Regions from separate parts of the Streptomyces sp. NPDC107517 genome, predicted to be linked through region 3. Evidence: riboswitches for the same ligand, from Rfam matches in the RefSeq annotation. Region 3 holds a riboswitch; each other region holds the start of a gene.

Region 1 (2,191 bases), on a different contig from region 3:
CGCGCTCGGCACCTACCTCGGCGGCTGGCGCATCATCCGCACCATGGGCAAGGGCCTCACGGACCTCGCGCCGCAGCAGGGCTTCGCCGCCCAGACCAGCGCCGCGACCGCGATCCTCGCCTCCTCGCACATCGGCTTCTCGCTCTCCACGACGCAGGTCTGCTCCGGCGCCGTCATGGGCGCGGGCCTCGGCCGCAAGGGCGGCGTCGTCCGCTGGTCGACCGCGACCCGCATGTTCATCGCCTGGGGCCTGACCCTGCCGGCCGCCGGTCTGGTCGGCGCGGGCGCCGAGTTCCTCACCAAGCAGGGCTCGTGGGGCGTCGCCGTCACCGCGCTGCTCCTGATCGCCGGCGCCGGCACCATCTGGGCGCTGTCCCGGCGCAACGCGATCGACCACACGAACGTCACGGACGACGACATCGACGGCGTCGACGTCCCGGCCGAGCCCGCCGGCGTCGTGACCACCGCGATCGCGGCCGTCACCCCGCCGCCCGCCGGCACGGTCGCGGACCTGGACACCGACGTGAAGACCACCATCCCCGCCTCGCCCGCCCCGCCCTCGGCGGAGTCCGCGCGACCGGCCACGGTCTAAGGAAGCAGCAGCGCTATGCACATCGACTGGGCAGCACTCGGCTCCGTGTTCGGAGTCAGCCTCGTGATCACGGTGGCCCTCGTGGGCCTGTTCACCCTCGGCATCGTCGGGCTCGCCAAGCGGGAGTCGGCGACGGCCCAGGGCGGTTCGGCGGGGCTCGCCGTCTCCGGCGCGTACGCCTGCTTCGCCCTGTGCGCGGCGGCCGTCGGTTACGGGATCTTCCTGATCGTCGCCTGACCGGAGGTAACCGGCAGAAGTGCGGGGTGCGGGACGCGACGGCGTCCCGCACCCCGCTTCGTGTGGGCCTCAGCACACTCTCCCTTCGCAGGTCAACGGCAAGTTGACGGGCGTTCGGGGGGCGTGGTGGACTTCCGGGGCCATCTACGGCAGCAGGAGAGGAAGCCGGTGCGAATCCGGCGCGGTCCCGCCACTGTCACCGGGGAGTGATCCCCGCGAGCCAGGAACTCTCGCCGCCGGTCTCTTCCAACCAGGGCGTGGACACCCTGAGTGAGGACATATCGCCATGCGCGGCTGCCAGTTGCGGGTGCTCCCGCTCAGAGCGAGTACAAGGGTTCCCCTCGCCGTAGCGGCGGGCTGACCGTGCGGGCCGAGCGCGTCTTCGCGTACGGCAGCGCCGCCGGACTCCTCGGCGACCTCCTGATCGGCGATCCGCGCCGCGGGCATCCGGTCGCCGCGTTCGGACGGGCCGCGGGCGCCGTCGAGCGCGTGCTGTGGCGTGACCACCGCGGGTGGGGCGCCGTGCACACCGCCGTGTGCGCCGGGGGCGCCGCCCTCGCCGGTGGCCTCGCCGCGCGCGCCGCGCGCCGCTCCCCCGCCGCCTCCGTCGCGCTGACCGCCGCCGCCACCTGGGCGGTCGTCGGCGGTACGTCGCTGGGGCGCGAGGCGCGCGCCATCGGGAGCGCGCTGGCCGCCGGTGACGTGGACGCGGCGCGCGAACGGCTGCCGCATCTGTGCGGGCGCGACCCGCAGGCCCTGGACGCGGACGGGATCGCGCGGGCCGTCGTCGAATCCGTCGCCGAGAACACCTCCGACGCCGTCGTGGGCGCGCTCGTGTGGGGCGCCGTCGCCGGCGTCCCCGGGCTCGTCGCGTTCCGCGCCGTGAACACGCTGGACGCCATGGTCGGGCACAAGTCGGCCAGGTACCGCCGCTACGGCTGGGCCTCCGCACGCCTCGACGACGTGGCCGGCTGGCCCGGGGCGCGGCTGACCGGCGTGCTGGCCGCAATCGCGGGCGGCCGTCCGCGCGGCGCGCTCACGGCGTGGCGCGAGGACGCGCGACTGCACCCGAGCCCCAACGCCGGTGTCGTCGAGGCCTCGTTCGCGGGGGCGCTCGGAGTGCGCCTGGGAGGCACGTTGTCGTACGGCGGGCGGGTCGAGCACCGGCCCGTACTGAACGCGTCGGGCCGGGCCGTGGAGACCGCCGACATCGAGCGGGCGGCGCGGCTCTCGCGGCGCGTGAGCTGGCTGGCCCTCGGCGTGTGCGCCGCCGGGCGGGCACTGTTGCGGAGGGGGAAGTCGTGAGTGGTGGCGGACTGCTGGTGGCAGGGACCACGTCCGATGCCGGGAAGAGCGTGGTCA
Region 2 (2,191 bases), on a different contig from region 3:
CCCAAGGCTCCCGCAACAAGTACGAGATGGACCATTCCGTCGGCCGGATAAGACTCGACCGGATGCTGTTCACCTCCACCCAGTACCCCGCGGACTACGGATACATCGAGGGCACGCTGGGGCGCGACGGCGATCCGCTCGACGCGCTCGTCCTGGTGGGCGATCCGACGTTCCCCGGCTGCACCGTCGAGTGCCGCGCCATCGGCATGTTCGTGATGCGGGACGAGAAGGGCATGGACGAGAAGGTCCTGTGCGTGCCCGCGCACGATCCGCGCCATACCTCCGTGCAGGACATCGAGGACATCCCCGAGTTCGACCGCCTGGAGATCACGCACTTCTTCGAGGTCTACAAGGACCTGGAGCCCGGCAAGTCCGCCGAGGGCTCGCACTGGGAGGGGCGCGACCTCACGTACGCGGAGATCACCGCCGCGCGCCGCCGGGCCGACGGCCGACAGGACTGAAGGACGGAGCGGCAGGCCACGACGGCGCGCACGTGTCAGTGCGCGCCGTCCGTCGCGCAGTGCTTGAGAAGGTCCGCGGTCGCCGCGTCGACGACGCGGTAGCGCACGATCCTGCCCTCCTTCTCCCCCTCGACCACTCCGGCCGCGCGCAGCAGCCGCAGCGCCTGTGAGACCGCCGGGTCGTTCATGCCCGTCGCGACGGCGAGATCCGACACGGCCAGCGGCCCCGCCCGGTACAGCGCGAGGAGCAGCGCGAGGCGGCGGGGATCGGCGAGCAGCGAGAACCGGTCGGCCCAGGCGCGGACATGTCCTGGCTCACCGATGGCGGCGATGGCTTCGCAGACCCGGTGGCCGTCGATCGTGCGGCGGTCGGCGCGCTCGGCAGGGACGAGATGCATGGCCCCATCCTCGCAGCCACCGATGTGATCTTGAATACCCGCGCACACCTACGCAGCTGTGCAGCCTTGCAGGCGTCACCGACCGGCCTCTACTGTGGGCGGGCCGTGGTGCTCGGGAATTCGGTGACGGTCCCTCAAAAGACCCAGACCGAAGCGGCCCTCGCCACTGTGATCGGGCCCCGGGTCCCTCGGCAACGAGACGACTCGGGACGCCTCGCCCCACCACGCCACTGGCTGCCGCGCGCAGCTGGGAAGGCCGGGGCGGACGCGGACACCCGTCAGCCAGGAGACCGGCCACGGCATCTCACGAAGTGATTCCACGAGGTGTTGGAGCGTGACCGCATGACCCTGCCCGTAAAGTCCCCGGCGACCGGACGCGACGCGTTCCACTGGCGGCGCGAGGACACCGTCCGCACCGCCGGGCTCCTCGCGGTGATCGCCGCACTCCATGTCGTCGCGTTCGGCGTGCTGTTCCTGCTCGTCGTGCCGGAGCACTACGAGGTGGGGTCGAAGGCCTTCGGCATCGGCCTCGGCGTCACCGCGTACACCCTGGGGATGCGGCACGCGTTCGACGCGGACCACATCGCCGCGATCGACAACACCACCCGCAAGCTGATGGCCGACGGCAAGCGCCCGGTGTCGGTGGGGTTCTGGTTCGCGCTCGGCCACTCCAGCGTGGTGGTCGTGCTCGCCGCGCTGATCGCCGGCGGCACCCAGCTCGCCGGGCGGATCATGAACGAGGGGTCCGCCACCCATCAGACGCTCGGCGTCATGGGCACCACCATCTCCGGGTCCTTCCTCTACCTCATCGCGGCGCTCAACCTCGTCGCCCTGGTGGGGATCCTGCGGGTGTTCCGGGCGATGCGCGCGGGCTCGTACGACGAGGCCGAGCTCGAACAGCACCTGGATTCACGGGGGTTCATGAACCGGATCCTCGGCCGGTTCACCAAGTCCATCACCCGCCCGGGCCAGATGTACCCGCTCGGCTTCCTCTTCGGCCTCGGCTTCGACACGGCGACCGAGGTGACGCTGATGGTGATGGCGGGCAGCGGCGCGGCGGCCGGACTGCCCTGGTACGCGATCCTGTGCCTGCCGCTCCTGTTCGCCGCCGGTATGAGCCTGTTCGACACCCTGGACGGGACGTTCATGAACTTCGCGTACCAGTGGGCGTTCTCGAACCCGGTGCGCAAGGTGTTCTACAACCTGGCCATCACCGGCCTCTCGATCGCCGTCGCGTTCCTGATCGGCACCATCGAGCTCGTGGGCGTCCTGCACGACAAGCTCGACCTGCGGGACTCGGTGACCGGCTGGATAGCGGGGCTCGACCTGGAC
Region 3 (2,191 bases):
TGAGCGAGGGTGGGGCGGCTGGGGTCGGTTCGGGCGGGGTCAGCGTTCCTCGCGGAAGTCGACGTGTCGTCCGGCCGCCGGGTCGTACTTGCGCCGAACGAGTCGGTCCGGGTCGTTGCGTCGGTTCTTGCGGGTCACGCAGGTGAAGCCGGTTCCGGCGGTGGAGCGGAGCTTGATGATCGGGCGTAGTTCGTTGCGGGTCATGACAGGTAGCATACGACAATGATTTCCATTATCGATACGTCGATGGAGAGAAAGGCAGCACCACCATGTCCGCACACTGCCAACTGACCGGCGCGCGGCCGGGCTTCGGCAAAAAGATCTCCCACTCGCACCGGCGCACGTCCCGCCGCTTCGATCCCAACGTCCAGAGCAAGCGCTACTGGCTGCCGAGCGAGAACCGCTACGTCCGGCTGCGGCTGAGCGCGCGGGGCATCAAGACGGTGGACGTGATCGGCGTCGAGGCCGCAGTCGCCCGGATCCGGGCCCGAGGGGAGCGCGTCTGATGGCGAAGAAGAGCAAGATCGAGAAGAACGAGAAGCGCAAGGAGATCGTGGCCCGCTTCGCCGAGCGGCGCGCCGAGTTGAAGGCCGTCCTGGCCTCCAAGCGGTACACCGAAGAGGAGAAGGCCGCGGCACAGGCGGAGCTGCGACGCCAGCCGAGGGATGCGAGCGCGACGCGCGTGCGCAACCGGGACAGCGTGGACGGCCGGCCTCGTGGACACCTGCGCAAGTTCGGCCTGTCGCGGGTGAGCGTGCGGGCTCAGGCACATGCCGGGAACCTGCCGGGAGTGACCAAGTCCTCCTGGTGACAGGATGCTTGGCCCATGGTGTCGGTCGGCGCCGACTTGCTCGCGCGGGCAGATGCCATGGGCCTGTTCTGCGCCTTGGGGCCTTTGGGGGCGTACGGGCCGTTCCCGGGTGCGAGCGGTGCCGTGGCGTCGCGAGGGCGTGCGCGTTTGGACGGGCGGCCTGTGGGCCTCGCCGCCGATCACCGGCGGGCGGCCCCTCACCCGCCGGGACGAGGAGGCCGGTGTGATTCCTGCGCGGTCCCGCCACTGGGACCGATGGTTCCGTAGGCGCGGGCGCCCTGCTTGAGGGGTGTGGTGCGCCGCCGGCCGCACCCGCTCGCGATGGGCCGCGACATGCTCTGCATAATGGCGCCATACATCTGTACGACGGGGACCAGGAAGCCGGTGTGAGTCCGGCGCGGTCCCGCCACTGTGACCGGGGAGCGACCTCCATGGCCACGGCCCTCCAGGGCCGGAAGGCGGGGTGAGCGGTGATCCGGGAGTCAGGAGACTGGCCCGTCGTCATCCGTTCTGTCCGGGGCGTGGACTCCCCAGGAAGAGGTCGACGATGCGTGTGCGGCCAAGCCGTGCGATGTGCCTCTGCGTCGATGCCACCTCCGGGCCCGGCTCCGGGAGCCCGCTGGCATGACCCCACCGTTCGCACGACGTCAGGTACTGGCCGGGGCAGGTGCGCTCGCGGCGGTGACAGCGCTGGCCGCCTGCTCCTCGTCACAGTCGAAGGGGAGCGGTAAGGGCTCCGGCGGTTCGGGGGTGCTGCGGGCCGCCTTCAGCGCGGGCGGTTCGCGGGAGACGCTCGATCCGCACCCCGCGCCGCTCTTCGTCGACCAGGCCCGTTCCAAAGCCCTGTACGACAGCCTGCTCACGTACAAGGACGACATGTCCGTGCGGAGCAGGCTCGCCGAGTCCTGGGAGAGCGACCGGGCCGGATCGACCTGGCGGATACGGCTGCGGGACGCCCGCTTCCACGACGGCAAACCGGTCACCGCCGCCGACGCGCTGTGGAACTACCGGCGCATCGCGGACCCGAAGACCACCGCCTCCTCGCAGCAGCTGTTCGCCTCCGTCGACTTCGCCGCCTGCCGCGCCTCGGGGCGTGACCTCACCCTCGTACTGCAAAAGCCCGACTTCGAGTTCCCGAGCGCGCTCGCCGCGGCCGGTACCGAGATCGTGCCGAAGGACACCAAGGACTTCCGGTCCCCGGTCGGGTCGGGGCCCTTCCGGTTCGCGTCCTTCACGCCTGGCGGCAAGGCGGTGTTCCGGGCGTGGGACGACCACTGGGCCGGGCGCCCGCACATCGACGAGCTGCAGTTCGTCCCCGTCAACGAGGAGCGGGCGCGGCTGAACGCGCTGCTGTCCGGACAGGTGGACTACGCCCATGAC
Region 4 (2,191 bases), on a different contig from region 3:
GAGTTCGGCCGCGATGGTGTCGGTTCCCTGGGCCAGGCCCTTGGCGAGGGTGGCCACCTCGGTGGTCTTCTGCCGGGCGAAGGCGAGCCAGCGCAGGATCTGGGGCTCGATGTCCCGCTCGAGGGATGCGTCGAGCGGTACGTGGAGCAGTGAGCAGGAAGCGGCGACGTCGACCCGGTCGGCAAGGCCCAGCAGGGTGCCGAGCGTGCTGAGGGACTTCTCGAGGTCGTTGAGCCAGATGTTGCGGCCGTTGACGACACCGGCGACCAGGCGCTTGCCGGGCAGGCCGCCGACTGCGGCGAGGGCGTCGAGGTTCGCGGCGGCGGCCTCGGTGAAGTCGAGGGCGAGACCGTCGACCGGTGCCTTGGCCAGTACTGGCAGGGCGTCACCCAGACGTCCGAAGTAGGAGGCCACCAGCAGCTTCGGGCGGTCCGTGAGGGCGCCCAGGTCGCGGTAGGCGCGTGCGGCGGCGTTCAACTCGGCCGGAGTGCGGTCCTGGACGAGGGCGGGTTCGTCGAGCTGCACCCACTCGGCGCCGGCGGCGCGCAGATCGGCGAGCACGTCGGCGTACACGGGCAGCAACCGGTCCAGCAGTGTCAGCGGGTCGAAGTCCGCGGCGACACCCGGCGCGGGCTTCGCGAGCAGCAGATACGTGACCGGGCCGACGAGGACCGGCCGGGCGGACAAGCCCTGAGCGAGGGCTTCCCCGAGTTCGGTGACCTGCTTGGTGGAGTCGGCGGTGAACGCGGTGTCCGGGCCCAACTCCGGTACCAGATAGTGGTAGTTGGTGTCGAACCACTTGGTCATCTCCAGCGGCGCCACGTCCTGCGTGCCGCGAGCCATGGCGAAGTACCCGTCGAGGGCGTCGACGGCGACGGCGGCGCGGTGGCGCTCGGGGATCGCGCCCACCATGACGGTGGTGTCGAGGACGTGGTCGTAGCAGGAGAAGTCGCCGGTGGGGACTTCTCCGATGCCCGCGTCGGCGAGCTCCTGCCAGTTGATCCGGCGCAGGTCGGCGGCGGTGGCGCGGAGGGCGTCGGCGGTGACGCGGCCCTGCCAGTAGCCCTCGATCGCCTTCTTCAGCCGGCGGTTCCGTCCCTGGCGGGGGTAGCCGTACACGGTGGCCCGTGCTGCCGCGGCCGCGGTCTTGGTGGTCACGGAGATCTCCTTCGAGAGACGTATCCCTGGGATCCCGGAGACCGACGCGGTCAAGAAGGAGTGGCAGACCGGCGGCACGTCCTCGCGCGGCAAGGCGCGGTCGTCCGCTCGGTACGTACGCCGACCCGCCCTCGAGGTCACCGGAATGTCCGCGCGCGCGTCGTACGGGCACGGGCAGATGGCAGGTCTTCGGACTCGTGGGCGCGCCTCGTCACGTACGGAACTCGTACGAGGCTCCTACTGGCCATCGCTTCCCAGGTCCCGTTCGTCGGGGCCCAGTGCGTGATGACGGCGGTCGTTCCCACTCACCGCTGCGGGGCAGTCCCGGATTCCCACCGGGTTCCCTCTTGCGACACTCCCGTCTGGCGGACGGGGCGAACCAGCTGCGTCGGTCACCCTACGGGTCGCCGGTCGGGCGATGGCAGGGAGTCCGGGTTTCGGACGGTGAGGTGTGACACGTCTGTGGGGGAAAGCAGCCAGCGGGCGGAGCGGGAGACGGTCCCCGTGCGCCGTCTCCCGCCTCGTCCGCTCGCCGCCGCCGGGCCCTCATCCCGGCAGCGGTACCCGGGCCTGCCTCTCAGCCCCGGTGGTCCTTGGCGGTGTGCGCGTCGTAGCGGTGAAAGCCGCGACCGGTCCTCCGGCCCAACAGCCCTGCCTCGACCATGCGTTGCAGCAGAGGAGGCGGCGCGTAGAGCGGCTCCTTGAACGCGCCCGGTAGCCATCGCGCACGTTCCGGTCGGCCGGCGAGCCGCGGCCGGCGCACCCGCCCCGCGATCCCGGTGAGCCCAAGGACCGCCACCAGAGCACCGCCGCCGTCGGCCCCGGAGCGAGGTGACGTACTCCGTGCAACGACAGGTATGTGTTGACCCAGGCGATGCCGCACCCGAGGAACAAGGAGAAGATGGCCGGCCAGGCGATCATCCCGCGCGGCGGCCCGGCGGCGAGCCCGGACCTCGATCGCGGGTCGCGAGGCAGGATGCGAACCGGCGATCAGGCAGCGCCACGGACCTTGGGTGTCCACCACCCGCCCGGC

The links. Region 3 has a riboswitch for cobalamin ahead of ACZ67T_RS32555 (ABC transporter substrate-binding protein). Riboswitches for the same ligand answer to the same signal wherever they lie in the genome.
Region 1: another riboswitch for cobalamin. It lies ahead of ACZ67T_RS07400 (cobalamin biosynthesis protein); the one in region 3 lies ahead of ACZ67T_RS32555 (ABC transporter substrate-binding protein).
Region 2: another riboswitch for cobalamin. It lies ahead of nicT (Nickel transporter NicT); the one in region 3 lies ahead of ACZ67T_RS32555 (ABC transporter substrate-binding protein).
Region 4: another riboswitch for cobalamin. It lies ahead of metE (5-methyltetrahydropteroyltriglutamate--homocysteine S-methyltransferase); the one in region 3 lies ahead of ACZ67T_RS32555 (ABC transporter substrate-binding protein).

Annotation. Positions count from the first base shown of each region.
Region 1 covers NZ_JBVJPM010000002.1:806,443-808,633, reverse strand. The annotation lists gene ACZ67T_RS07410 (inorganic phosphate transporter) at 1-592, shown strand, start outside; gene ACZ67T_RS07405 (hypothetical protein) at 608-829, shown strand; cobalamin riboswitch at 940-1,081, shown strand; gene ACZ67T_RS07400 (cobalamin biosynthesis protein) at 1,193-2,134, shown strand; gene ACZ67T_RS07395 (cobyric acid synthase) at 2,131-2,191, shown strand, end outside.
Region 2 covers NZ_JBVJPM010000007.1:92,209-94,399, reverse strand. The annotation lists gene ACZ67T_RS18360 (inorganic diphosphatase) at 1-461, shown strand, start outside; gene ACZ67T_RS18355 (ArsR/SmtB family transcription factor) at 497-859, opposite strand; cobalamin riboswitch at 949-1,172, shown strand; gene nicT (Nickel transporter NicT) at 1,202-2,191, shown strand, end outside.
Region 3 covers NZ_JBVJPM010000018.1:63,050-65,240, forward strand. The annotation lists gene rpmG (50S ribosomal protein L33) at 40-204, opposite strand; gene rpmB (50S ribosomal protein L28) at 270-506, shown strand; gene rpsN (30S ribosomal protein S14) at 506-811, shown strand; cobalamin riboswitch at 1,141-1,324, shown strand; gene ACZ67T_RS32555 (ABC transporter substrate-binding protein) at 1,436-2,191, shown strand, end outside.
Region 4 covers NZ_JBVJPM010000044.1:6,056-8,246, reverse strand. The annotation lists gene metE (5-methyltetrahydropteroyltriglutamate--homocysteine S-methyltransferase) at 1-1,158, opposite strand, end outside; cobalamin riboswitch at 1,322-1,557, opposite strand; partial or broken gene ACZ67T_RS42545 (3-hydroxyacyl-CoA dehydrogenase family protein) at 1,736-1,864, opposite strand.